Gottschalkia purinilytica: one gene and its partner. Each later gene encodes a partner of the first gene's protein in a complex. Links are inferred from orthologs where the notes say so. Each region holds a gene or a part of one and is shown on either strand. Other genes may lie near its edges. The genes, in order: secA and secY.

Region 1 (17,734 bases):
ATAGAAACGACAGGCAGTAATTGAGTGAACATAGCAAAATTAAATTATGTTAGGTGGGAGGTGCTTGCATGGATACAGAAATACTAAAAGCAATAGGAAATCTTTTAGATGAAAAGTTAGATCCTATTAAGGAAGAAATTTTGGACATGAAAGAAGATATTCAAAACGTAAAGAAAGATATTCAAGACGTAAAAAAAGATGTTCAAGTTTTGAATGATGAAGTTCAAGGAGTAAAAAGAGATGTTCAAGTTTTAAAAAGTGAAGTTCAAGATGTAAAGGAAGATGTTCAAAGAATAGATAAAAAGCTAGATGCGGTAACAGAAGAAGTGGCAATTCTAAGAGAAGATGTATCAGAAATTAAAGTTGACTTAAAATTAGTTAAAATCGCAACAGTTGAGAATGTGAATGATATAGCAAAACTAAAGTCTGCTAATTAGAATATAATAAAAATAATGAATAGATGTCATAAAGTTAATTCGGTATACTTTATCAATTATTTTTTATTTTTTAGCTTTATTAATATTATGTTTCTTCATATTGAAATATCTAATATATACTATTATTATGTCGTATAGTTTTCAATCACATTGTTGACTCCTATGCAGTTTATATAGATTTATAATTAATCAGTTTTGATTACACTATCCTATAACTTTTATTTATTAGTTCAGTTTCAACTATAGTTAATGCGGGTATAAATATAATATAAGACAACTAACTAGGAGGACATTAAAATGAAAGTTTGGATATGTAAAGTTTGTGGATATACTACTAACCCTGATGAGAAGGAACCACCAATGGTTTGTCCAATATGTTATGCTTCAAAGGAAGAATTTGAACTTATAGATCAGAATGATGTGCCAGGATATTAGAATTTTTCCTATAAACCCTATGCTTTAAAAATAGGGTTTTTTTATTTTTTGAAAATACTTTTTAAATAGTGTCGCTAATCACATCTTTTAAAAAGTAGATACAGTATAATGTATACAGCAACCAAAAAATATAACACTTCTAATCAAAAACCAAAAAATTATGAGTAGTAAGCATTAAGTTAAATTGAAATTTAATTATAGATGGGGTAGAACTTTGGGTTAGAAATCCTAAAAAAGGAGATGGTAATCATGAAACACTGGGAAGGATTTAAACCTGGAAAATGGCAAGAAGAAATAAATGTAAGAGATTTTATACAAGCTAACTATGAGCCTTATTCAGGAAATGAGAGCTTTTTAGCAGAAGCAAGTGACAAGACATCTATTGTATGGGAAAAATCTGAAGCATTAATAAAGAAGGAAATAAAAGAAGGAATAATAGATGTAGAAGTAAATGAAGTATCAGGTATAAATAACTTTGCACCTGGATATATCGATAAAGCAAATGAAGTTATAGTTGGGCTTCAAACAGATGCACCATTAAAAAGAATAGTTAATCCATTTGGCGGATATAGAATGGTAGATGCTTCATTAAAGGCATACGGATACGAAATGAACAAGGAAGTAGAAAAATATTTTAAGAAATTTAGAAAAACACATAACGATGGGGTATTTGATGCTTATACAAAAGATATGAGAGCAGCAAGAAGTGCAGGACTTCTAACTGGTCTTCCAGATGCTTATGGTAGGGGTAGGATAATTGGAGACTATAGAAGAATAGCACTATACGGAATTGATAAGCTAATAGAAGAAAAGATAAAAGACTTAGATCAATTAGTTGGAGAAGCAAATGATGAATTATTAAGAAGTAGAGAAGAAGTTTCAGAACAAATAAGAGGTTTAATCTCTATAAAAGAAATGGTAGCATCTTATGGATTTGATATTTCAAAACCAGCATCAAATGCTAAAGAAGCAGTACAATACTTCTATTTTGGATATCTATCTGCTGTAAAAGAAAGTAATGGAGCAGCAATGTCACTAGGAAGAAATACTACATTCTTAGATATATATATTGAAAGAGATATTGCAAGAGGAGTACTAACAGAAGAACAAGCTCAAGAGCTTATAGATCAATTAGTTATAAAATTAAGATTAGTAAGACATTTAAGAACTCCAGAGTATAATGACTTATTTGCAGGAGATCCTAACTGGGTAACTGAAGCTATTGGAGGAATGGGAGAAGACGGAAGAACACTAGTTACTAAAACCGCTTTTAGATTTCTTCATACACTTACTAATTTAAGTCCTGCACCAGAACCAAATATGACAGTTCTATGGTCAGAGAATTTACCAGAAAGCTTTAAAAAATATTGTGCAAAAATGTCTGGTGAAACTGGTGCAATACAATATGAGAATGATGATTTAATGAGACCGGAATATGGAGATGACTACGGTATAGCTTGTTGCGTATCTGCAATGCAGATAGGTAAACAAATGCAGTTCTTTGGAGCAAGAGCAAATCTTGCTAAAGCATTATTATATGCTATAAATGGTGGGGTAGATGAATTAAAAGCTGATAAACAAGGAAATCCGTTCTTAGTTATGAATGGAATAGATAAAATTAGTGATGAATATCTTGAATACGATAAAGTAATGAAAAATTACAATAAGGTACTTGAACGTTTAGCAGAGCTTTATGTAAATACGATGAATACTATTCACTATATGCATGATAAATATGCATATGAAGCTGGAGAAATGGCATTGCATGATACAAATGTTCACAGATTTATGGCATTTGGTATAGCTGGACTTTCTTTAGTAGCTGACTCATTAAGTGCTATAAAATATGCAAAAGTAAAACCAATTAGAAATGAACATGGAATAGCTATTGATTTTGAAATAGAGGGAGACTTCCCTAAATATGGTAATGATGATGATAGAGTAGACGATATGGCTGTAGAATTAGTAGAGAGATTCATGACTGAACTTAAAAAACACAAAACTTATAGAAACTCTCAACATACTCTATCGGTGTTAACAATAACTTCAAATGTGGTATATGGTAAGAAAACAGGATCTACTCCAGATGGAAGAAAGAAAGGAGAACCTTTTGCACCAGGGGCAAACCCTATGCATGGAAGAGACGAAAACGGTGCATTAGCTTCACTTAACTCTGTGGCAAAAATACCATATAGAGGAGTATGTCAAGACGGGATATCTAATACATTCTCTATTATTCCAGAAGCATTAGGAAAAGAATATGATACACAGATAAATAACTTAGTAGCTATAATGGATGGATATTTTGGAAAAGGGGCATTTCATCTTAACGTAAATGTATTAAGCCGTACAATACTTGAAGATGCAATGAGCAACCCTGAAAAATATCCGACACTTACAATAAGAGTATCAGGATATGCTGTTCACTTTAACAGATTAACAAAGGAACAACAAATAGAGGTAATTAATAGAACGTTCCATAGAAGTGCTTAGGATGTGATAACTATGATAAAAGGTAGAGTTCACTCTATAGAAACAATGGGTCTAGTTGATGGACCTGGAATAAGAACCGTTGTGTTTATGCAAGGTTGCTCTTTGAAATGTCTTTATTGCCATAATCCTGACACACAATGTATGAAAAATAATAAGAGTAAGCTTTATACAAGTGAAGAAATAGTAAAAATGGCTAAGAGATATGAAATATATTATAAGAAATCTGGAGGAGGTGTGACCTTCTCTGGAGGGGAACCATTAATACAATCAGATTTCTTATTAGAAGTATTAAGAGAGCTTAAAAAGCAAGGAATTAATACTGCTATTGATACTTGTGGGTATGGAAATTTAAAAAATTTAAAAGAAATATTTGAAGTTACAGATAATATATTATTAGATGTAAAACATTTTGATAAAGATATGTTTCAAATTGTAACTGGTAGAGATATGAATCATTATATGAAGTTTATAGATCACTTAAAAGATTATAAGGGTAATTTGTGGATTAGACACGTTGTAGTTCCAGGTTTTACAGATACAAGAGAATCTATGGAGAAATTAGCAAACTTCATACTAAGCATTCCAGCTAATGTAGCTAAAGTAGAAATAATACCTTATCATAAACTAGGGATAGAAAAATACGAAAAATTGGGAATAGAGTACAAGCTTAAAGACATACCAGAAATGGATAAAAATCACGCAAAAGCCCTTGAAAAATATCTTATTTCTATAATAGATAAACAGAAAACGAAGAAAGTATCACTTGTTATATAACAGTTATGTATTTTGCATAACTGTTATACTTATTTACAAGATTATTTTATAGTTTCACTTGTGAAATATCATAAGCTTAAATTTTAATTAATATTAAATATTATTTTATAAAATGTTTTTATAAGTTATATAAATAATATAGATATTTTGACTTAGTCTATAATACATTGTAGATACTCTTATATGATATAATATTAAAATATATACAAGCAAATATATAGATTAACTTGCATATTTAAATATTTTTGCTAGAATAACGTATTAAATATATTAAGATTGCTAAAGCTGTAAGTTAGACTAATCCACTTCATGATAGCGTTATACTATTCACAGGGTAATAAGTTATATAAATATGTATCAAGAGAAGTTAAAAGGTAGAAGAGAGTAAAAGTAGGTGATAATTATAGTTAGGTGTAATAGTGATATTGGGATTTCATGTGATAATTGTGAAAATGATTTGTGTATAAGTCAAATTCCATTACTTTCTAGTTTAAATAAAGAAGAGTTAGCAGAAATTTCAAAGGGTGTAGTTACTACAAAATTTAAAAAAGGTGAACAAATTTTCAATCAAGGAGACACAGGAAATAAGCTTTTTATTATCTGCTCAGGGAAAATTAAGATATATAAGTATACTGCTGATGGAAAAGAACAAATAATGTATATCTTATCAAAAGGAGACTTTATAGGAGCATTCCATTTATTAAAAGAAGATAAGTTTGAATTCTCTGCTCAGGCCCTTGAAAATACTCAGATATGTACTTTAGAAAAAAAAGAATTTGATAAGATTATTTTGAAAAATCCTCATATAACATTAAAAGTTTTTGAAAAAGCTTATGAAAGAATTATTAGGGTAGAGAGATTGGTAGAGCGTCTAAGTACCAATAATTCTGATGCTAAGGTAGCTGCTTTATTAGTTAATTTAGTTAAGGACTTTGGAGAAAAAACAAAAGATGGTATTCTTCTGAATCTTTCAATTAATAGAGAAGAAATGGGAAGTTATGCTGGCATAGCTAGGGAAACTATAATTAGAAAACTTAAGATGTTTGAGGAAATGGAACTAATAGAGTTAATAGGAAACAAGAAAATTTTAATAAAAGATATATCTGCTTTAAAACTTATGGAATAAAAATAATAAAGTAAAATTCTAAACCTTATAGTAGTTTTTACTAGAGGGTTTATGGATTTTACTTTATTTATTTTATATTAAAGATAGGCTACTATCATGTATCATTATTTCCTGTGGAAAAGTAGTTGTATTTTATAATCTATATATTGTGTGTCTTCATATTCTATATACTATAAAAAGAATAAGTATAATTATCAAGAATATGACATTAATAAAAAAAAGTGAAATCCACATATAAAATATATTTTTCCACTACATATACACAACAATTTCCACACAATAGCTTGTACTAATTAACAGTTTTCCACAGAACTATTAACATTATCCACAGAATGGTGTATATGTTTTCCACATGTCAATATGTATAAGGTTATAAAAAAATAATATGATATTTATACACATGGTTGTATATTAATAAAAACATATAAGGCTAATGGTGTAACATAGTGTCATAAACTATGGATTAATAGGTATATATTGATAAAAACTTGTAATATACTGATGTATTATTAGAATAATTATAAAATTGTAATACTTCAATTTAATTTATATTTGCTGAAAATTAATATTAAAAATATATAATTATGAACAAATGTTTAATTTTAAAAAATCTTTCGTTTTTTTGTTGATAACTTTTTTAAGTGGGTATCATTATATAATACAATAATAAAACTTTCTTATTTTACAATAAAGGAAATTTTAAAATTATATAGAATATAATTAATTTAACAAAATATTTATACTTACTTAAAACAACTGAAGGGAGTTGTATATTATGAAAATTAATGTTAGTGGAAAGAATATGGAAGTTACAAATGCTTTAAAGGATATGACAACAAAGAAATTGAGTAGACTTGACAAATACTTCCACGAAGATGTGTCAGCAAATGCTACATTAAGTGTTGAAAAGCATAGACAAATAATAGAAGTAACAATTCCTTTTTCAGGTGCTATACTTAGGGCAGAAGAAACAACTAGTGATATGTATACATCTATAGACAATGTTGTAGATATACTTGAAAGACAAATAAGAAAACATAAGACTAAACTTCAAAAGAGTCAAGGTATTGATACTATTAGATTTGAAAATATTGTATCTCTTCCTGATGAAAAGAATGAAGACCCTAAGATTGTTAGAACTAAGAAATTTGCTATAAAACCAATGGATGAAGAAGAAGCTATTCTTCAAATGGAGTTACTCAGACATAGTTTCTTTGTATTTAGAAATGCAGAGACAGGTGATGTTAACGTAATCTATAAAAGAAAAAATGGGGACTATGGTCTCATAGAACCAGAATACTAAAATGAATCTATAATTGTTTATAATAATAAAAAGGCAGAGAAGTCTCTGCTTTTTTACTGTTTTTTGAAGGATTTTCGTAGGGTTGTAAGGAATTATCATTAATGATAAAATATAATAATAATTGTAAAATAATCGCCAAGAAAATTATGTAAAATTAATTTTAGAATATTTTTAAATAATTACAAGAAATTTTTCTATTGTTTACAATTTTACTTTATTAAATAAGTTAAGTAAATAGTTATTCAATATTTGATATAATCTTAATTAGATTTTATAATTAGGTTTAATCTATTTTGATATCTATATTTTATCAATAAATCTTGCAACGGATAAGATTTAAATAATATAATAATATAACTTGAGGTGAGTTAAATTGAAAAGACTCTTTGAAAAAGTGTTTGGAACACATAGTGAAAGGGAACTAAAAAGAATTGAACCAATAGTAAATAAGATAGAGGACTTAGAAAAGGATATACAAAAACTTTCTGATGATGAGCTAAAAGCTAAGACTCCTGAATTTAAAGATAGACTAGCAAAGGGTGAAACACTAGACGATATATTACCGGAAGCTTTTGCCGTAGCTAGAGAGGCTGCATATAGAGTTCTTGGTATGAAGCATTATAGAGTACAATTAATAGCAGGTATAGTTTTACACGAGGGAACAATTGCCGAAATGAAAACTGGTGAAGGTAAAACTCTTATGGCAACTTTACCGGTATATCTTAATGCTCTTTCAGGAAAAGGCGTACATGTTGTTACTGTAAATGATTACCTTGCACAAAGGGATAAAGAATGGATGGGTAAGGTATATGAATTCCTAGGCTTAAGTGTAGGATGTATACTACATGACATGGAGAATGACGAAAGAAGAGAAGCTTATGCTGCTGATATAACTTATGGTACAAATAACGAATTTGGGTTTGATTATCTAAGAGATAACATGGTTATATATAAAAATGAAATGGTTCAAAGAGGCCTTAACTTTGCTATAGTGGATGAGGTTGACAGTATCCTAATAGATGAGGCTAGAACACCACTTATTATCTCAGGTATGGGAGATAAATCTACAAAGTTATATTTACTTGCAGATAACTTTGTAAAAACATTAACTGGTAGAGTAATAGATCCTAATGAAAAGAAAAATCCATTACTAGATCGTGAATATGTTGAAGAAAAAGTAGACTTTACAATTGATGAGAAAGCTAAGAATGTAACTTTAAGTGAGAAGGGTGTAGCAAAAGCGGAAAAATACTTTAGTGTAGAAAACCTTGCAGATCCTTCAAATGCTGAAATATATCATCATATAAACCAGGCATTAAAAGCTCAAAATATAATGAAAAAAGACATTGACTATGTAGTTAAAGATGGAGAAGTTGTAATTGTTGATGAATTTACAGGTAGACTTATGTTCGGTAGAAGATATAGTGAGGGATTACATCAAGCTATAGAAGCAAAAGAAGGACTAGATGTAAGAAGAGAATCTAAGACACTTGCTACAATAACTTTCCAAAACTACTTTAGAATGTATAATAAACTATCAGGTATGACTGGTACTGCAAAAACTGAAGAATCTGAGTTTAGGGAAATATATAACGTTGACGTTATAGAGATACCTACTAACAGATTATTAGTAAGAAAAGATCATGCTGATGTTGTATATAAGAACGTTGAAGGGAAACTTAATGCTGTAGTAAATGAAATAAAAGAAAAGCATGAAAAAGGTCAACCTGTACTTGTAGGTACTATTTCTATTGAACTGTCAGAAGTTCTTAGTAAAATGCTTAAAAAGTTGGGTGTTAAGCATGAAGTCTTAAATGCTAAGCAACATGAGAGAGAGGCTGAAATAGTTGCACAAGCAGGTAGATATGGATCTGTAACTATAGCTACAAATATGGCTGGTCGTGGTACGGATATAGTTCTTGGAGGTAATCCAGAGTTTATAGCTAAGAATGAAATGAAGAAAAAAGGCTTTAGTGAAGAAATTATCTCACAAGTAGATAGTTTTGCAGATACAGATGATGAAGAAATCTTATCAGCTAGAAAAGTATATAGGGATATTCTAGATAAAGCTAAAGAACAAACAGATACAGAAAATGAGAAAGTTAAAGAAGCTGGTGGGCTTCATATTATAGGTACAGAGAGACATGAATCAAGACGTATAGATAATCAGTTAAGAGGTCGTTCTGGTCGTCAAGGAGACCCTGGTTCTTCAAGATTTTTTGTATCTTTAGAAGATGATTTAATGAGACTATTTGGAAGTGACAAGATAAAGGGAATGATAGAAACATTAGGAATGCCAGATGATGAGCCACTAGAACATAGGCTTCTTTCAAAATCTATAGAAAATGCTCAAAAGAAAATAGAAGGAAATAACTTCAGTATAAGAAAGCATGTACTACAATATGATGATGTAATGAATAAGCAAAGAGAAGTAATATATGCAGAGAGAAGGAAAGTATTAGAGGGAGAAAACTTAAAGGACCACATTCTTTCTATGATTGAAAATACTATAGCAGGTGCTATAGAAATATATACTGCTGATGGTAAATATCCTGAAGAATGGGATATTGTTGGATTAGAAAACTATTTATCAAATTTAATGCCTATAGAAGGTAAAATAGATATAAAAGATGTAGAAAGTTTAACTAAAGAGAGCTTAAAAGACATAATTAAAGAAATAGCTTTTAAACTATATGATGAAAAGGAAGAAGAAATAGGCGATGATGTTTTAAGAGAGCTAGAAAGAGTAATACTTTTAAGAGTTGTTGATACTAAATGGATGGATCATATAGATGCTATGGATCAATTAAAACAAGGTATAGGTCTTAGAGCATTAGGACAAGAAGACCCTGTAAGAGCGTACCAAACAGAAGGTTTTGATATGTTTGAGACTATGATAGATAGTATTCAACAAGAAACAATTAGAAGCTTATATCACCTTCAACAAGCTGAAAACATAGAAAGAGAAAGAGTAGCAGAACCTGTATCAGCAAATCATGGTGCTGAACCTTCAAAGCCAAAAACTGTAGTGGTAAAGGATAAAGTAGGAAGAAATGATCCTTGTCCATGTGGTAGTGGAAAGAAATATAAAAAATGTTGTGGAGCTAATAATTAATCGATCCTAGATTTAAAAGGAGTGGTATGTTTGATTTTTGAGCTAGAAAGTTATAAAGATAAGCTAGCGACTTTTAAGGAGGAAATAAGAGAAATAGGTGTTTCTCTTTGACACAGATAGCCTAAGAAAAAAAGTAGAAGAACTTGAGGCTAAAACTTTTGAACCAGATTTTTGGAATGATACTGAAAAAGCTCAAAAAATAGTTCAAGAGACTAATATCTTAAAAGATAAGTTAATAGAGTATGAAGATATATCAGATAATATTGAAGACTTAGAAGTTATGATAGAGTTAGCTAGTGAATGTGAAGAGGAATCAATTTATGAAGATTTAAAATTGACTACGAATAGTACAGAAAATAAACTAAATAACTTTAAGATAAAAATACTTTTAAGTGGAGAATATGATAAAAATAATGCCATATTGTCGATACATGCCGGAACAGGAGGACTAGAAGCTCAGGATTGGGCAGAAATGCTTCTTAGAATGTATAAAAGATGGAGTGAGACTAAGAAATATTCAGTACAGATACTGGATATTTTATCTGACACTGAAGGTGGAATAAAAAGTGTAACACTTCTTATAAAAGGGATAAATGCCTACGGATACTTAAAGGCAGAAAAGGGAGTTCATAGACTTGTAAGAATATCACCTTTTGATTCATCTGGAAGAAGACATACATCTTTTGCTTCAGTAGATGTATTTCCTGAATTAGATGAAGATGCAGAAATAGATATAAATCCAAGTGATCTTAAAATAGACACATATAGATCAGGGGGAGCTGGAGGACAACATGTAAATACGACAGATTCTGCAATTAGGATAACACATATACCTACAGGAATTGTTGTACAATGTCAAAATGAGAGATCTCAGCATAGTAATAAGGCTACAGCTATGAGAATGCTTATGGCAAAGCTTATAGAGCTTAAACAACTTGAAAAGAAAGAAAAAATAGATGATTTACAAGGACAATACAATCAGATAGGTTGGGGATCTCAAATAAGATCATATGTATTTCACCCTTATAGTCTAGTTAAAGATCACAGAACAAATGCAGAAACAGGAAATATCGACAATGTAATGGATGGAAGTATAGATATCTTCATAAATGAATACTTGAAATATAAGTCAATGAAAAATGATGAAAAATAATGAAAAATAACGAAAAATTGACAAAAATAAGGCTAGAAAGAAATTTCTAGTCTTTTTCTTGTGTTATTCCATTTTTATGTATATAATTAATAAAGTAACTTACTAACACATAAGAAAGGGAGAGAAGACATTGGATATCGTATCTCAATTAGTGAAAGAATTAAATTTAAAACAATTTCAAGTTGAAAATACTATAAAGCTTATTGATGAAGGTAATACGATTCCTTTCATTGCTAGATATAGAAAAGAACAAACTGGAGAATTAAGTGACGTAGTACTTAGAGATCTTTATGAAAGACTTACTTATCTAAGAAACCTAGAGAATAGAAAAGAAGAAGTTATAAGACTTATTGAAGAACAAGGTAAACTTACAGATGAACTTAAAGAAAATATACTAAGTGTAGATACTATTCAAAAAGTAGAAGACCTATATAGACCTTTTAGACCTAAAAGAAGAACTAGAGCAACTATAGCTAAAGAAAAAGGATTAGAACCTTTAGCAAATATTATATTATCTCAAGATATAACTAGTGGAAACATTGATGAAATTGCATCATCATTTCTAAATGAAGATAAAGAAGTAGATACAATAGAAAAAGCTATACAAGGTGCGATGGATGTAGTTGCAGAGGTAATATCTGATAATGCTCAGTTTAGAGATATAATAAGAACAATCATATTTAATAAAGGATTACTTATAACATCAGCAACTAAAGAAGAAGATAATTCAGTATATGAGATGTATCATGATTTTAAAGAGCCAGTAAAGAATGTAGCAAGCCATAGAGTTCTTGCTATAAATAGAGCTGAAAAAGAAAAGGCTATAAGAGTTAAGATAGAAAGCTTAGATGAGGAAATAATACACATATTAAAAGAAAGAGTAATAACAAATAAAGATGCTATAACTACAAAATATCTAGAAGATAGTATAGAAGATAGCTACAAGAGACTTATATTTCCATCTATAGAAAGAGAAATAAGAAGCACTTTAACAGAGAATGCAGAAGAACAAGCTATAAAAGTATTTGGGAAAAACCTAAAGCCACTTTTACTACAATCTCCTATTAAAGGAAAAGTAGTAATGGGATTTGATCCTGCATTTAGAACAGGCTGTAAGATAGCTGTAGTAGACGAAACAGGAAAACTTTTAGAATATACTACTATATATCCTACAGAACCTCAAAACAAAGTAGAAGAATCTAAAAAAACTATTATAGAATATATAGAAAAATATGGAGTAGATATTATAGCTATAGGAAATGGTACAGCTTCTAGGGAGTCTGAAATGATAGTTGCTGATATTTTAAAGGATTTAGACAAGAAGGTTTACTATACTATAGTTAATGAAGCTGGGGCTTCAATATATTCAGCTTCTAAGGTTGCAAATGAAGAATACCCAGATATAAACGTATCTATAAGAGGTGCTATATCTATAGGTAGAAGATTACAAGATCCATTAGCGGAGCTTGTAAAAATAGATCCAAAACACGTAGGAGTAGGTCAATATCAACATGATTTAAATCAAGGTAAGCTTGATGAAACACTAAGAGGAGTTGTAGAAGACTGTGTAAACAGCGTAGGTGTAGACTTAAATACTGCTTCAGTTTCATTATTAAGCTATATTTCAGGGATAGCTCCAAGTGTAGCCAAAAATATAGTAAAATATAGAGAAGAAACAGGAAGGTTTAATAATAGAAAAGACCTTTTAAAAGTTAAAAGACTAGGACAAGCTACATTTGTACAATGTGCTGGTTTTTTAAGAATAGAAGATGGAGATAATCCACTAGATAATACATCAGTCCATCCAGAATCATATGATGTAGCACTTAAACTTATAAAAAGACTAGGACTTACAGAAAATGATATAAAAGAAGGAAAGCTAAAAAACATAGGTACTAAAATACAAGAAGATGAACTTACAGATTTAGCAAATGAACTTAAAATAGGACTTCCAACGTTAAAAGATATAATAGAAGAACTTGAAAAGCCAGGTAGAGATCCGAGAGATGAAATGCCAAAACCTATATTTAGAACAGACGTATTAAAAATTGAAGATTTAAGAACAGATATGATAGTTACAGGCACTATCAAAAATGTTGTAGATTTTGGGGCTTTTGTAGATATAGGGGTAAAACAAGATGGGCTTATTCATATTTCAAACTTAAGTGAAAAGTATATTAAAAATCCAATGGATGTAGTATCTGTAGGGGATATAGTTAATGTTAGAATAGTAGAAGTAGATAAGGATAAAAGTAGAATATCATTAAGTATGAAAGGTTTGTAATAATTTTTATAAAGAGGTCTCTTGAAAAGAGTACCTCTTTTTTTATATAATTTATATATATACTACGTAAGTCCTATAGAAAATATCTTTAGTAGAATTAAAAATACTAGTTTAGGCGTGTGATAACGATTTCCTGGCAATATATCTCAATTTTATTAAAAAAACTACAATTTTATACAATTTGATTAATACTTATTTATTTGGTAGCATATAGTCATATATGGGACTAATATATTATATTTTTATAAAACATTACAAACCAAACTAAAATAAAATCATTGCTGTTTGTAGGAATTATCTAATATATTTATGTAAAAAGAGGAAAACTTGTATCAAATAAAGAATTATTCGTTCAAGCATAAATGAAAAGCTTTATGGAAACAGCGTGTGACGGGAGAGAGTATAATTGATTAAGAAAGTTAGTTCTTTAGAATTCGAATCGGGGGCATTATGTGGAATATTGAGTACAAGTTTGGAAAACAGCCCACTAGAAATATTAATTAACTTAGTTAAAGAAACAATGAATGATGACGGATGTATAATACTTATATGTAATAGTCTTAGAGTGTATACAAGTCAAAAAGAAACTATAAAGAAATGGGGATTTGATTATCACGAACTTGTAAAAACGAGGAAGTTGACACATAGATTATACGTAGATTCTACATTTAAAACTAGAGAAGAAAGAGTAAACGAAATAAAGTACGGATTAAGAAGATGTGAGGAAGAAGGATTCAAAAAAATATTAACTCATGTTCATATGGATAAAATAGATACTGACGAGAATAGCCGAATGTTATATAACTTTATTAAAGATATTAAAGAGGTTTGTAAGGATGCAAATATGATGACTTTTGCAAGTTACGAAATGGACAACCTTACAGAAGAAAACTTTTATAAGCTAATTCCTATACACAGCATGTTAATGTTAAGCGAACATGAGTATGTATACTCTCTAGATAATATAAGAAATAAAGAGAGTGAAATTTTTCTTAAGTACATAAGAAGCTTATTCATTGATAAGAAACTATTATATAGTGAAAATAAGAAACTAGAGCTATTAAATGAACTCATACTAGAAACTTCATATATGACTAGTAGTGATGAGTTACTAAATATTTCTTTAAAGAAAATATCAGACATTATAGGTGCCGATTTTGGATATATAATTAACAATAATAAAGGTAGCATAGATGTAATTTCTCAATACAACGTTCCAAATGATTACTTAGAAGATGTAAAGAAAATAGAAATAGAAGAGGAAGATATTCTGAATATACTAGAAAAGGGTACTTGTATAAGAATGGCTGATATGCAAGGTAAGTATGCTTTTGTAAGTAAAAAGTATAATCTCAATACTATTATAGAAATACCTTTGGTTTTCATGAATGGTTTGCATATAGGTATTATGAGACTATTTTCTATTAGACAAGCTTATGACTTCTACCATCATGTATCATTTTTAGAAGCCGTGTCAAATACTATAACTAGCTTGCTAGAAAGACAAAAATATGTAGATGATAATCAACGAAAATTAATAATGTCTGAAAAGCTTAGAGTACTAGGAGAACTTGCAGGTGGCATAGCACATGATTTTAATAATATACTTACAACTATATTAGGATTTTCTCAGATAGCCATGAATAAATTATCTGATAGTGAAATAAAACAGTATATACAAACTATATATAGTTCTTGTTTAGATGGAAAGTCTATAGTGGAGAAAATACAATCTTTTAGTAGAAAAAATACAAATGTAAAGAAAGAAGTTAATTGTATTAATGATATAGCTAGAAGTGCTATAGAAATGGCTAAACCCAAATGGAAAAATTATTATGAAACTGGTGGAATAAAGTTTCATGTTATAGAAAAGTTAGAGTCAACGAGTAATATACATTGTAATCAATATGAGATAAAAGAAGTAATACTCAATATAATATTAAATGCTATGGATGCCATGGAAAAGGGTGGAACTTTAACAATCAGAACTTATGATGATGATGAGAATACAATAGTTGTAGAAATAGAAGATACTGGATCAGGTATGACTGAAGAAGTAAAAGAGAATTTGTTTGAACCTTTCTTTAGTACAAAAGGAGCTAAAGGAACAGGTCTAGGTCTTAGTATATCTAAAAATATAATTTATAGTCATGGCGGATATATTGAGGTACATAGTGTTCCTGGAGAAGGCACTTTGTTTAAAATTTATTTACCTAAAACACTTGAAATTAATGAAAAATAACATATGTGTACTAACGAACTACCAAAATTTGAAAATATAGAAGCTCTAGTTGTAGATGATATGAAAGAAGTTGGAAAAACAATAGGTTCTCTTTTAACAGTGTTAGGAATAAATTCTGATATAGAAAATTATAGCAGTAAAGTTGAAAGTCTAATTAAAGAGAAGGAATATGATATAATAGTTTGCGATCTTGCTATGCCTGTACTTAATGGAATAGAAGTTTCAAGAATAGTTAAATCATATAATAAAGATATTAAGTTCATACTAATGACAGGTTGGCCAGATGATATAAAAAATGAAAATTTAGAGACCGTAGATGTAATGTTACAGAAACCTTGTACCCTAGAAGTTATAGCATCTACAATTGACAGTTTGATCAATCATCCTACCTAAAAGATGACTGAAGGATAAAGTGAAACAATACAAGTTATATTTGTATTGTTTTATTTTATCAAGTTAAGTCTTATAATCTTATTGTGAGAAACTAAGGAGGAAATTTATGATACTAATAAAGAATGCTAAAATATACAAAGGAACAGGAGAAGTTATTGAAAATGGAAGTATACTTATAGATAAAGGTAAAATAAAGGAAATCAATAATAATATAAAAGTAGAAGAAAATGTAGAAACTATAGATGTAAAAGGTAAAATAGTTACACCAGGATTCATAGATGCTCACTGTCATCTTGGAATATTTGAAGATGGTATAGGATTTGAAGGAGAAGATGGAAATGAGGAGGTTGATCCTGTTACTCCACATTTAAGAGCAATAGATGCAATAAATCCTATGGACAGAACTTTTAAAGAGGCATATGAAGGTGGGGTTACTACAGTAGCTACAGGTCCTGGCAGTGCTAATGTAATAGCAGGGCAATTTGCTGTTATAAAAACATATGGTAAAAGAATTGATGATATGATAGTAAAGGAATCAGTAGCTATGAAAGTAGCATTTGGAGAAAATCCAAAGAGGGTATACGAGAGTCAAAAAAAATCTCCAGTAACTAGAATGGCTACCGCTGCTATATTAAGAGAAAGTTTATTTAAAGCTAAGGCTTATGTTAAAAAGGTAGAGAAAAATTTAACGACAGGTATAGATCCATATGAATTTGATATGAAGTTAGATGCTATGTCAAAAGTAATAAATAAGGAGATTCCATTAAAAGCTCATGTACATAGAGCTGACGATATATTTACTGCTATAAGAATAGCTAAAGAATTTGAGGTAGGCATTACCTTAGATCACTGTACAGAAGGACATCTCATAGCTGACTATATAAAAGAAGAAAATATATGTGCAATAGTAGGACCGAGCTTAACTGATAGATCTAAGTTTGAACTTAAAAATCTAACTTTTGAAACTCCATCTGTACTTCATAAGGCTGGAGTAAAAATAGCAATTATGACAGATTCTCCAGTAATACCACTTCAATATCTTCCACTATGTGCAGGACTCTCTATAAAAGCAGGTCTAGATGAAGAAACTGCTTTAAAGGCTATAACAATAAATCCAGCTGAAATACTGGGAATAGAAGATAGAGTTGGAAGTATAGAAGTAGGCAAGGATGCAGATATAGTAGTGTTTGATGGACATCCGTTAAAAGATATAGGCTGTAATACACTTTTAACTATGATCAATGGTAATATAGTTCATAGAGAAGGAATATAATTAGAGAATGGAAGATTTAATATGATATACAAGGAATATTCCAATATATTGTATACAATAAAGATAAAAGTAGTTGAGATTGATTTGACATAAAAAAATATGTGTGAAATAATGATTACTGTAAAAGTGAATAAAAATTATTCTTATTCTTCAGGGCAGGGTGAGATTCCCGACCGGCGGTAAAGTCCGCGAACTGCTTTGCAGTTGACTTGGTGAGATTCCAAGACCGACAGTATAGTCTGGATGGAAGAGGTTTAAGGATGTTAGATTAGTATTTTTTTAATCTAAGTACTTAATATAACTTGAATATCATGCCCTGAGATTTTATCTCAGGGCTTTTTGTATAAGTATATATAAATTTATTAATTATTTAACAATAAAGTTTATATAAAAAGGAGATGAGTGTATGGAAAGGATAAATAAAAGAATTAGTACTGCATTATTAACGAAAATATCAGTATTGTCTGTAATATCATTTTTAATAATGTATATAGAAGTACCTATGTGGTTTACACCGGAGTTTCTTAAAATCGATTTAAGTGATTTACCTGCACTAATAGGTTCATTTTCTTTAGGTCCTATTGCAGGAGTAGTTATTGAACTTGTAAAGAATTTATTGAAGTTTGGACTAAAGGGTACCACTACTTTAGGAGTCGGAGAAATAGCAAACTTCATAGTAGGGGCTATATATGTATGGACAGCAGGA
Region 2 (9,024 bases), on another replicon or contig:
TGATAAAAACTTTACCTTTATCCCTACCAGCTTTAGATCTTACCACTTGACCTATATTAATATCATTAGTGGTTTCCATAAGTTTCACCTCTCGTATGGATTATAACGAAGTTAGTATTAATGGTTCATCGTTAGTAATAGCTATAGTGTGTTCATAATGTGCTGAGTTTTTGTTATCAACCGTTACTACTGTCCAGTTATCACTTAATACATTTACTCTATAAGTTCCTACGTTTACCATAGGTTCTATTGCTAAGACCATACCAGCTTGCAGTCTAGGTCCTTTTCCTGGAGGACCAAAGTTAGGTATTTGAGGTTCCTCATGCATATTTTGACCTATACCATGACCAACAAAATCTTTGACTACAGAAAATCCATTACTTTCTACATATTTTTGTATAGCATGCGATATATCTGTAAGTCTATAGCCTACCTTAGCAAATTTTATTCCTTCATAGAATGACTGTCTAGTGACTTCTATAAGTTTCTTATCTTCATCAGATATTTCACCAACTGGATAAGTTTTAGCTCCATCTCCATAATATCCATCAACTATTGAGCCTATATCTATACTAATAATATCTCCATTTTTTAACTTTTTTAACCCAGGAATTCCATGTACTACTTCTTCATTTACTGATGCACATATACTTCCCGGAAATCCATTATAACCCTTAAAAGCAGGTATAGCACCTTTTTCTTTAATAAACTTCTCTGCAGCTTCATCAAGTTCCTTAGTTGTTATACCAGGCTTGATTATTTCTTTGAGAAAGGCATGGGTTTCAGCTACAACCCTTCCTGCCATTCTCATTTTCTCAATTTCTCGTTGACTCTTTAATATTATCATTACTTATCGCTCCCTAAAGCATTTACTATGTCAGAAAAGACCTTATCAATATCTTGTTTTCCATCAATGTTTACTAACACACCTTTTTTTTCATAGTAATCAATTAGGGGTTTAGTTTGTTCTAAATAAACTTCTATTCTTTTAGTTACTGTTTCTACTGTATCGTCTTCTCTTTGATAAAGCTCACCACCACAAGCATCACATTTTCCTTCAGCTTTCGTAGGATTAAATTTGATATGGTAGGTAGCTCCACATTCTTTACATATTCTTCTTCCTACTGCTCTTTCGATCAGCTCTTCTTTAGTTACATCTATATTTATAACTTTATCTAGACAATATTCTAAGTTTTTAATCTCTATATCTAAAGCATCTGCCTGCGCTACTGTTCTTGGAAATCCATCTAGTAAAAATCCTTCTTTACAATCTTCTTCTACTAGTCTATCTTTCACGATAGCTACCACTAACTCATCAGGAACTAGTAGTCCTTGATCCATATACTCTTTAGCTTTTTTACCTAATTCAGTTCCTTCACTAATGTTCTTTCTGAATATATCCCCTGTTGATATATGTGGTATTCCATATTTTTTAACTATACCTGATGCTTGAGTTCCTTTTCCAGCTCCAGGTGGTCCTAATAAAATAAGTCTCAATTATATCATCTCCTAAGGAGTTAATATTTTACTTTAAGAAACCTTTGTAGTGTCTAGTAAGCATTTGTGATTCTATCTGTTTCATAGTCTCTAATGCAACTCCTACAACGATTAATAATCCTGTACCACCAAAGTGGATTTTTAATCTTACTATCGCTTCTACAATAACTGGAAGTGTAGCTATTATAGCTAATGTTACTGCTCCAGCAAGTGTTATCTTTGATATAACTTTACTTAAATAATCAGATGTTGGCTTTCCTGGTCTTATTCCAGGTATAAATCCACCATACTGTTTCAAGTTATTCGCATATTCAATAGGATTAAATTGAACAGCTGTATAGAAATATGTGAAGAAAATTATCAGAATTACATTTAATATTGAGTATATCCAAATTCCCGCTGTTCCGTTAAGTGTCAAATAATTTTTAACAAACTCAGCAAAATTACCTTTAAAGAACAATGCTATAATTTGCGGGAAATTTAATAATGAAGTTGAAAATATAACTGGAATAACACCAGCCATTAATACTTTTATAGGTATATGTGTACTTTGTCCTCCGTACATTTTTCTACCTACAACTCTTTTAGCATACTGAACAGGAATCTTTCTTTGTCCTTCCTGTATAGCTATAACTGCAACTATTATAATTAAAGCTATTACTAAGAAAGCCAATATAGAAAGTATCTTCGCTTCCCCAGCTTTATAAAGTTGGAATATTTTTATTACTCCACCAGGTGCTCTTGACACGATTCCCACAAATATTAACAACGATATTCCATTTCCTATACCTTTTTCAGTAATCTGTTGTCCTAACCACATTAGGAAAGCAGTACCTGCAGTTAAAGTAATAACTATAACTGCTACTGAAATAAAGCTCTTATCAACTATAGCTTGATTGAAAAATCCTACACTAAGGCCTAACGCCTGAACTATTGCCAATACTATCGTCAAATATTTAGTATACTTGGATATTTTCTTTCTACCTTCGTCTCCCTCTTTAGCTAACGATTCTAAACTCGGTATTGCTATAGTAAGCAATTGCAGTATAATCGAAGCTGTAATATAAGGATATATGTTCAGTGCAAAGATAGTAAAGTCTTTAAAGGCTCCCCCTGCCATCAAGTTAAGAAAATCTAATAGCCCTCCTGATTGCTGATTAAACATTTGAGCTATTACCTCTTTATTTACCCCTGGCACAGGAATGCTAGATCCCAGTCTAAATATAAACAACATGAATAATGTAAATAACATTTTCTTTCTTAGCTCTGGAATCTTCCAAGCATTTTTAAGAGTTGATAGCAATTTAAATCACCTCTACTTTTCCCCCATTTGCCTCTATCTTTTCAGCAGCAGATTTGCTGAATTTATTAGCTTTGACAGTTAATTTTTTATTTAACTCACCGTTTCCTAAAATCTTAACTCCATCTTCTAACTTCTTGATAAGACCTGATTCAATTAGTAGTTCTGGAGTTATTTCTGTATTATCATCGAATCTGTTTAAATCTTCAAGATTTACTATAACATATTTTGTAGCAAATATATTTGTAAATCCTCTTTTAGGTAGTCTTCTATATAAAGGCATTTGCCCTCCTTCGAAGCCAGGTCTTACACCACCACCTGAACGTGACTTTTGACCTTTTTGTCCTCTACCGGCAGTTTTTCCTTGTCCAGTAGCTGTACCTCTACCTAATCTTTTAGTATTTTTGCTTCCTCCACCTACGTTCGGTCTTAATTGATGTAATTTCATGCTTTACACCTCCTCTATTTTAAGATCATATTATTCAGTAACTTCAACCATATGCTTAACTTTTTCTACCATACCTCTGATTTGAGGAGTATCTTCTTTTTCAACTATTTGACCAATTTTTCTTAATCCAAGAGCTTCAATTGTTCTAACTTGCTTTTCTGATCTTCCTATTTTACTTCTTATTAATTTTATTTGTATTTTAGCCAAGGTGCTTCCCCCCTAACCTAGTAACTCTTCTACAGTTTTTCCTCTTAGCTTAGCAACTTCTTCAGCTTTCTTAAGTTGACTTAAAGCTTGCATAGTTGCATTAACCATGTTTCTTGGATTATTGGAGCCTAAAGACTTACCTCTTAAGTCTCTTATACCAGCTAATTCTATAACCGCACGAACTGGACCACCTGCGATAACTCCAGTACCTTCTGCAGCTGGTTTTAATAAAACTTTACCTGCTCCAAATTCTCCTATAGTTTCATGAGGAATTGTTGTTCCAACCATAGGTACTTTTATTATATGTTTTTTAGCATCTTGGATTGCTTTTCTTATAGCTTCAGGAACTTCTAAGGCTTTAGCCATTCCTACGCCAACGTGCCCATTCTCATCACCAACAACTACAAGGGCACTGAATCTAAAGTTTCTACCACCTTTAACAACTTTAGTTACACGATTTATGCTTACTACGCTTTCTTTTAAATCTAATTCGTTAGCATCAATACGTCCACGGCTCATTTTTTTCCCTCCTTCGTCCTAGAATCTTAATCCTGCTTCTCTTGCTCCATCAGCAAGTTCTTTTACTCTTCCATGGTATAAGTATCCGCCTCTATCAAAAACAACTGTTTCAATTCCTTTTTCTAAGGCTTTTTTAGCTACAAGTTTTCCTACTTCTTTAGCTGCTTCCTTATTACCAGTTGATGATACTTTTTCTTTCAGCTCTTTATCTAAAGTTGAAGCTGAAATTAAAGTTTTTCCAGCAACGTCATCAATTATTTGTGCGTATATATGATTAAGACTTCTGTACACATTTAATCTTGGTCTCTCAGGAGTTCCATTTACAGTTTTTCTTACTCTCATATGTCTCTTTTGTCTCTTTTTGTTACTGTTCACTTTTTTAAGCACCTGCTATCACTCCCTTCTTATTCCTACTTACCTGTCTTACCTTCCTTACGTCTTACCACTTCGTTTTCATATCTTATACCTTTACCTTTATATGGCTCAGGTTTTCTTAATTCTCTTATTACTGCAGCATAGTTACCAACTTTTTGCTTATCTATACCTTTTATTATAATTTTATTGTTTGAAGGAACTTCTACTTCTATTCCTTCTGGATCTTCCATTTCTACTGGATGAGAAAATCCTAAGCTTAGCACTAATTTTTTACCTTGTTTTTGTGCACGGTAACCTACACCAACGATGTCTAATGTTTTTACATATCCATCACTAACACCTTCAATCATGTTAGCTATTAAAGTTCTAGTTAAACCATGTAATGATCTATGGTTTTTTCTGTCACTTGGACGAGTTACATTGATTACATTATCTTCTACATTTATACCTAAGTCTTTGCTAACTTGTTGTTCTAACGTTCCTTTTGGTCCTTTTACCACAACATAGTTATTAGCATCAACTTTGAAATCTACTCCACTTGGAATAGTTATTGGCTTTAATCCTATCCTTGACATAGTTGCACCTCCCGTTCATTAGTTTATGTTAATTTATTACCATACGTAGCAGATTACTTCTCCACCTACTGCTTCTTTTCTTGCTACTTTATCAGTAACTATCCCCTTTGATGTTGAAAGAACTGCTATACCAAGTCCGCCTAATACTCTTGGTATCTCATCACTTTTAACATAAACTCTTAATCCTGGCTTTGATATTCTTTTAAGTCCAGTTATTATTTTTTCATTATCTTTTCCGTATTTCAACTGTACTCTTATGATTCCTTGCTTACCATCTTCTATTACATCAAACCCTTTTATGAAACCTTCTTCTAATAAAATATTAGCTAATGATTTTTTCATATTAGAAGCCGGAATATCTACAGTATCATGTTTTGCATTATTGCTATTTCTAATTCTTGTAAGCATATCTGCTATTGGATCTGTCATAACCATTACAGTCTACCTCCTTCCATTTTAAGACTCATTACCAGCTTGCTTTTCTAACCCCAGGAATTTCACCTTTATATGCTAAATCTCTAAAGCAAATACGACAAATTCCAAACTTTCTTAAGTAAGCATGAGGTCTACCGCAAATTTTACATCTATTATACTCTCTTGAGCTATACTTTTGTTTTCTTTTTTGTTTGATTACCATAGCTTTTTTAGCCATTAGTTTCCCCTCCTTCTCTACTTTTTAAAGGGCATTCCCATAAGAGTTAAGAACTCCTTGGCTTCTTCATCTGTTTCAGCTGTAGTCACAACTATAACATCTAATCCTTTTATACTATCAACTTTATCATATTCAATTTCAGGGAAAATTAATTGCTCTTTAATACCTAAAGCGTAGTTTCCTCTTCCGTCGAAAGATGTATTAGATACTCCTCTAAAGTCTCTTACCCTTGGTAGAGCAATATTCATTAATTTATCAAGGAATTCGTACATTTTTTCTCCTCTTAATGTAACCTTAGCCCCTACTGGCATACCTTCACGAAGCTTGAAGTTAGCAATAGATTTTCTTGCTCTAGTTACTACAGGTTTTTGTCCTGTTATAAGCCCTAATTCTTCTGTTGCTGATTCTAGGATTTTTGGGTTTTCTCTAGCTTCCCCAAGACCCATGTTTAAAATTATTTTTTCTAATTTTGGTACTTGCATTATATTTTTATATTGGAATTTTTCCATTAGAGCTGGAACAACTTCCTTACTATATTTTTCTTTTAAACGTGCAGTCATTATCGTGAACCTCCTTTCGGCGTTAATACTTATTAGTCTAGAACTTCACCACATTTTTTACATACTCTTACTTTGTTTCCGTTCTCTATTTTAGCTCCTACTTTAACACCTTTTTTGTCTTTATTACAATATAACATTACATTTGATGCATGAATTGCACCTTCTTGTTCAATTCTTCCACCTTGTTGCATTTGTTGAGTTGGTTTTTTGTGTTTAGTAACTATATTTACACCTTCAACAATAACTCTATTTTTCTTTGGTAAAGATGTTAGCACTTTTCCTACTTTACCTTTATCTTTTCCAGCTATAACAACAACTGTATCACCTTTTTTTACATGCATTATCCTACACCTCCTCTTATAGTACTTCAGGTGCTAATGATATTATTTTCATGAAGTTTCCTTCTCTTAGCTCTCTTGAAACTGGTCCAAAGATACGAGTACCTACTGGTGATCTATCTTCTTTTATAACAACAGCAGCATTTTCATCAAATTTGATGTAGCTTCCGTCTTTTCTTCTTATTCCTTTAGTTGTTCTTACCACAACTGCCTTAACTACGTCACCTTTTTTCACAACACCGCCTGGCGTTGCACTTTTAACTGAAGCAACTACTATGTCACCTATGTTAGCATATCTTCTATTTGATCCACCTAATACTCTGATTACTAATAGTTCTTTAGCTCCAGAGTTATCTCCAACTTTTAAACGTGATTCATTTTGAACCATCTTATATGACCTCCTTTCACAACCGTAAGGATTACTTAGCTTTTTCTATAATTTCAACTAGTCTCCATCTTTTTTCTCTACTTAACGGTCTAGTTTCCATTATTTTTACTGTATCGCCTATTCCACATTCATTATTTTCATCGTGACACTTAAACTTAGTTGTTCTTTTCACTTGTTTCCCATAAAGTGGATGTGACACAAAAGTTTCTACCGCAACAACTGCAGTTTTATCCATTTTGTCACTTACAACACGGCCTGTTCTAACTTTTCTATTTCCTCTTTCCATCTTGGTTAGCCCTCCTTTCGAAACTATTATGCGTTAGCTTCCTGTATTTCTCTTTGTCTTATTACAGTTTTTACACGGGCAATATCTTTTCTAACTGCTTTTATTCTCATAGGGTTATCAAGTTGACCTGTAGCTAATTGAAATCTTAAATTGAATAATTCAGTTTTTAACTCTACTAATTTACTTCCTAACTCTTGACTAGTCAGTTCACGAACTTCATTAGCTTTCATTAGCTTCACCACCCTCTTCATTCGCATCTTGGCGTGTGATAAATTTACATTTTATTGGCAGTTTATGCATAGCTAGTCTCATAGCCTCTCTTGCCACATCTTCTGCTACACCGGACATTTCAAATAATACTCTACCTGGCTTAACTACAGCTACCCAATATTCTGGTGATCCTTTACCAGAACCCATACGAGTTTCAGCAGGTTTTTGAGTTATTGGTTTATCAGGGAATATCTTAATCCAGATTTTACCCCCTCTTTTTACGTATCTTGTCATAGCTCTTCTGGCAGCTTCTATTTGATTAGATGTAATCCAAGCTGGTTCTAAAGCCTGTAATGCATAATCACCGTAAGTTATCTTATTTCCACGAGTAGCTTTACCTGTCATTCTACCTCTGTGTACTCTACGACGCTTTACTCTTTTAGGCATTAACATAACTATTTCCTCCCTTCCTACGCAATTTAGTTATTATTTTTCAGTGCTTTTTTCCTTACTTTCTACTTTTGAAGTAGGAAGAACTTCACCTTTATATAACCAAACTTTTACTCCTATTTTTCCATAAGTTGTATCTGCTTCAGCAAATCCATAATCAATATCTGCTCTTATTGTTTGAAGTGGTATAGTTCCTTCACTATATCCTTCTGTTCTAGCCATATCAGCTCCACCAAGTCTTCCTGATACAGAAGTTTTGATACCTTTAATTCCTGCTCTCATACTTCTTTGTATAGATTGCTTCATAGCTCTTCTGAAAGAAATTCTTCTTTCTAATTGTCCAGCTATATTTTCAGCTACTAATTGAGCATCTAATTCCGGAACTTTTATTTCTTCAACATTAACTGAAACATTTTTCTTAGTTAGCTTTTCTAGTTCTTTTCTAAGTTGCTCTACTCCTTGACCGCCTTTACCTATAACCATTCCTGGTTTAGCAGTATTTATCGTAACTTTAACTCTATTAGCCGCTCTTTCAATTTCAATTCTTGATACACCAGCAATTAATAGTCTTTTTTTAACGTGCTTACGGATTTTATTGTCTTCTACTAAGTATTCTCCAAAATCTTTTTTGTCAGCATACCATTTAGAATCCCAATCCTTTATTACACCAACTCTAAGTCCGTGTGGATTTACTTTTTGACCCATGTACTATCCCTCCTTCTTGTCTTATTCTCTTTCTCCAAGAACTACACCTACGTGGCTTGTTCTTTTTAATATTTGATACGCTCTACCTTGCGATCTAGGTCTCCATCTTTTTAATGTAGGTCCTTGATTTGCGTATGCTTCCGATATATATAAAGTTTCTCTATCCATATCAAAGTTATTTTCTGCATTAGCAACAGCTGATTTTAGAACTTTTTCTAGTATTTTAGCACCTCTTTTAGGTGTAAACTTTAATATAGCAAGTGCCTCATCAACACTTTTACCTCTTATCTCAGCAGCTACTAAGTTCACCTTTCTTGGGGCAATACGCACATATTTGGCGATAGCTCTAGCTTCCACTCGAAGTCCCTCCTTTTTCTTCTATCTTAATGAAGTTGATCTTTCTGTTTGTCCTGCATGTCCTTTGAATGTTCTTGTAGGAGCAAATTCACCTAACTTATGACCAACCATATCTTCAGTTATATAAACTGGCACGTGCTTTCTTCCATCGTGAACA

Evidence for each region.
Region 2: the proteins of secA (region 1) and secY are in contact, whole or in part, in a crystal structure (PDB 3DIN), measured with the Thermotoga maritima proteins. The link is inferred for Gottschalkia purinilytica from one-to-one orthologs. Residues at the interface, in WP_004082002.1 of Thermotoga maritima: Glu261, Ala262, Arg263, Lys300, Ala301, Arg302, Thr303, Ile304, Ile305, Leu323, Tyr324, Asp325, Pro326, Val329, Ser330, Tyr333, Ile336, Lys340, Phe345, Val349, Glu363, Phe364, Tyr374, Ser375, Gly376, Gly377, Glu393, Ile395, Thr482, Ser483; in WP_004081795.1 of Thermotoga maritima: Glu108, Gly109, Glu110, Glu111, Ala236, Glu237, Arg238, Arg239, Ile240, Thr241, Ile242, Gln243, Tyr244, Ala245, Arg246, Arg247, Val248, Thr249, Gly250, Arg251, Arg252, Val253, Tyr254, Gly256, Ala257, Ser258, Thr259, Tyr260, Leu261, Pro262.

The regions. Positions count from the first base shown.
Region 1 is NZ_LGSS01000002.1:94,748-112,481, reverse strand. Bases 6,582-9,883 are described here. They hold secA (preprotein translocase subunit SecA), read left to right. Parts: upstream 6,582-6,941; coding sequence 6,942-9,683; downstream 9,684-9,883. Also shown: CLPU_RS02295 (coiled-coil domain-containing protein), read left to right, coding at 69-437; CLPU_RS16975 (rubredoxin-like domain-containing protein), read left to right, coding at 735-872; pflB (formate C-acetyltransferase), read left to right, coding at 1,122-3,365; pflA (pyruvate formate-lyase-activating protein), read left to right, coding at 3,378-4,139; CLPU_RS02280 (Crp/Fnr family transcriptional regulator), read left to right, coding at 4,534-5,265; hpf (ribosome hibernation-promoting factor, HPF/YfiA family), read left to right, coding at 6,041-6,568; CLPU_RS02260 (Tex family protein), read left to right, coding at 10,967-13,120; CLPU_RS02255 (GAF domain-containing sensor histidine kinase), read left to right, coding at 13,527-15,362; CLPU_RS02250 (response regulator), read left to right, coding at 15,366-15,755; CLPU_RS02245 (amidohydrolase), read left to right, coding at 15,862-17,028; CLPU_RS02240 (ECF transporter S component), read left to right, coding at 17,435-17,734. UniProt on the Escherichia coli protein: Required for protein export, interacts with the SecYEG preprotein conducting channel.
Region 2 is NZ_LGSS01000010.1:90,155-99,178, reverse strand. What follows is about bases 664-3,459. They hold secY (preprotein translocase subunit SecY), read right to left. Parts: upstream 2,801-3,459; coding sequence 1,526-2,800; downstream 664-1,525. Other genes in these bases: rpmD (50S ribosomal protein L30), read right to left, coding at 3,276-3,452; rplO (50S ribosomal protein L15), read right to left, coding at 2,802-3,245; CLPU_RS10860 (adenylate kinase), read right to left, coding at 847-1,497; map (type I methionyl aminopeptidase), read right to left, coding at 664-847. Also shown: CLPU_RS10870 (KOW domain-containing RNA-binding protein), read right to left, coding at 1-79; more of map, read right to left, coding at 101-663; rpsE (30S ribosomal protein S5), read right to left, coding at 3,465-3,971; rplR (50S ribosomal protein L18), read right to left, coding at 3,990-4,358; rplF (50S ribosomal protein L6), read right to left, coding at 4,382-4,921; rpsH (30S ribosomal protein S8), read right to left, coding at 4,958-5,356; CLPU_RS10820 (type Z 30S ribosomal protein S14), read right to left, coding at 5,388-5,573; rplE (50S ribosomal protein L5), read right to left, coding at 5,591-6,133; rplX (50S ribosomal protein L24), read right to left, coding at 6,166-6,474; rplN (50S ribosomal protein L14), read right to left, coding at 6,491-6,859; rpsQ (30S ribosomal protein S17), read right to left, coding at 6,891-7,145; rpmC (50S ribosomal protein L29), read right to left, coding at 7,172-7,375; rplP (50S ribosomal protein L16), read right to left, coding at 7,365-7,808; rpsC (30S ribosomal protein S3), read right to left, coding at 7,842-8,510; rplV (50S ribosomal protein L22), read right to left, coding at 8,532-8,867; rpsS (30S ribosomal protein S19), read right to left, coding at 8,889-9,024. UniProt on the Escherichia coli protein: The central subunit of the protein translocation channel SecYEG. Consists of two halves formed by TMs 1-5 and 6-10.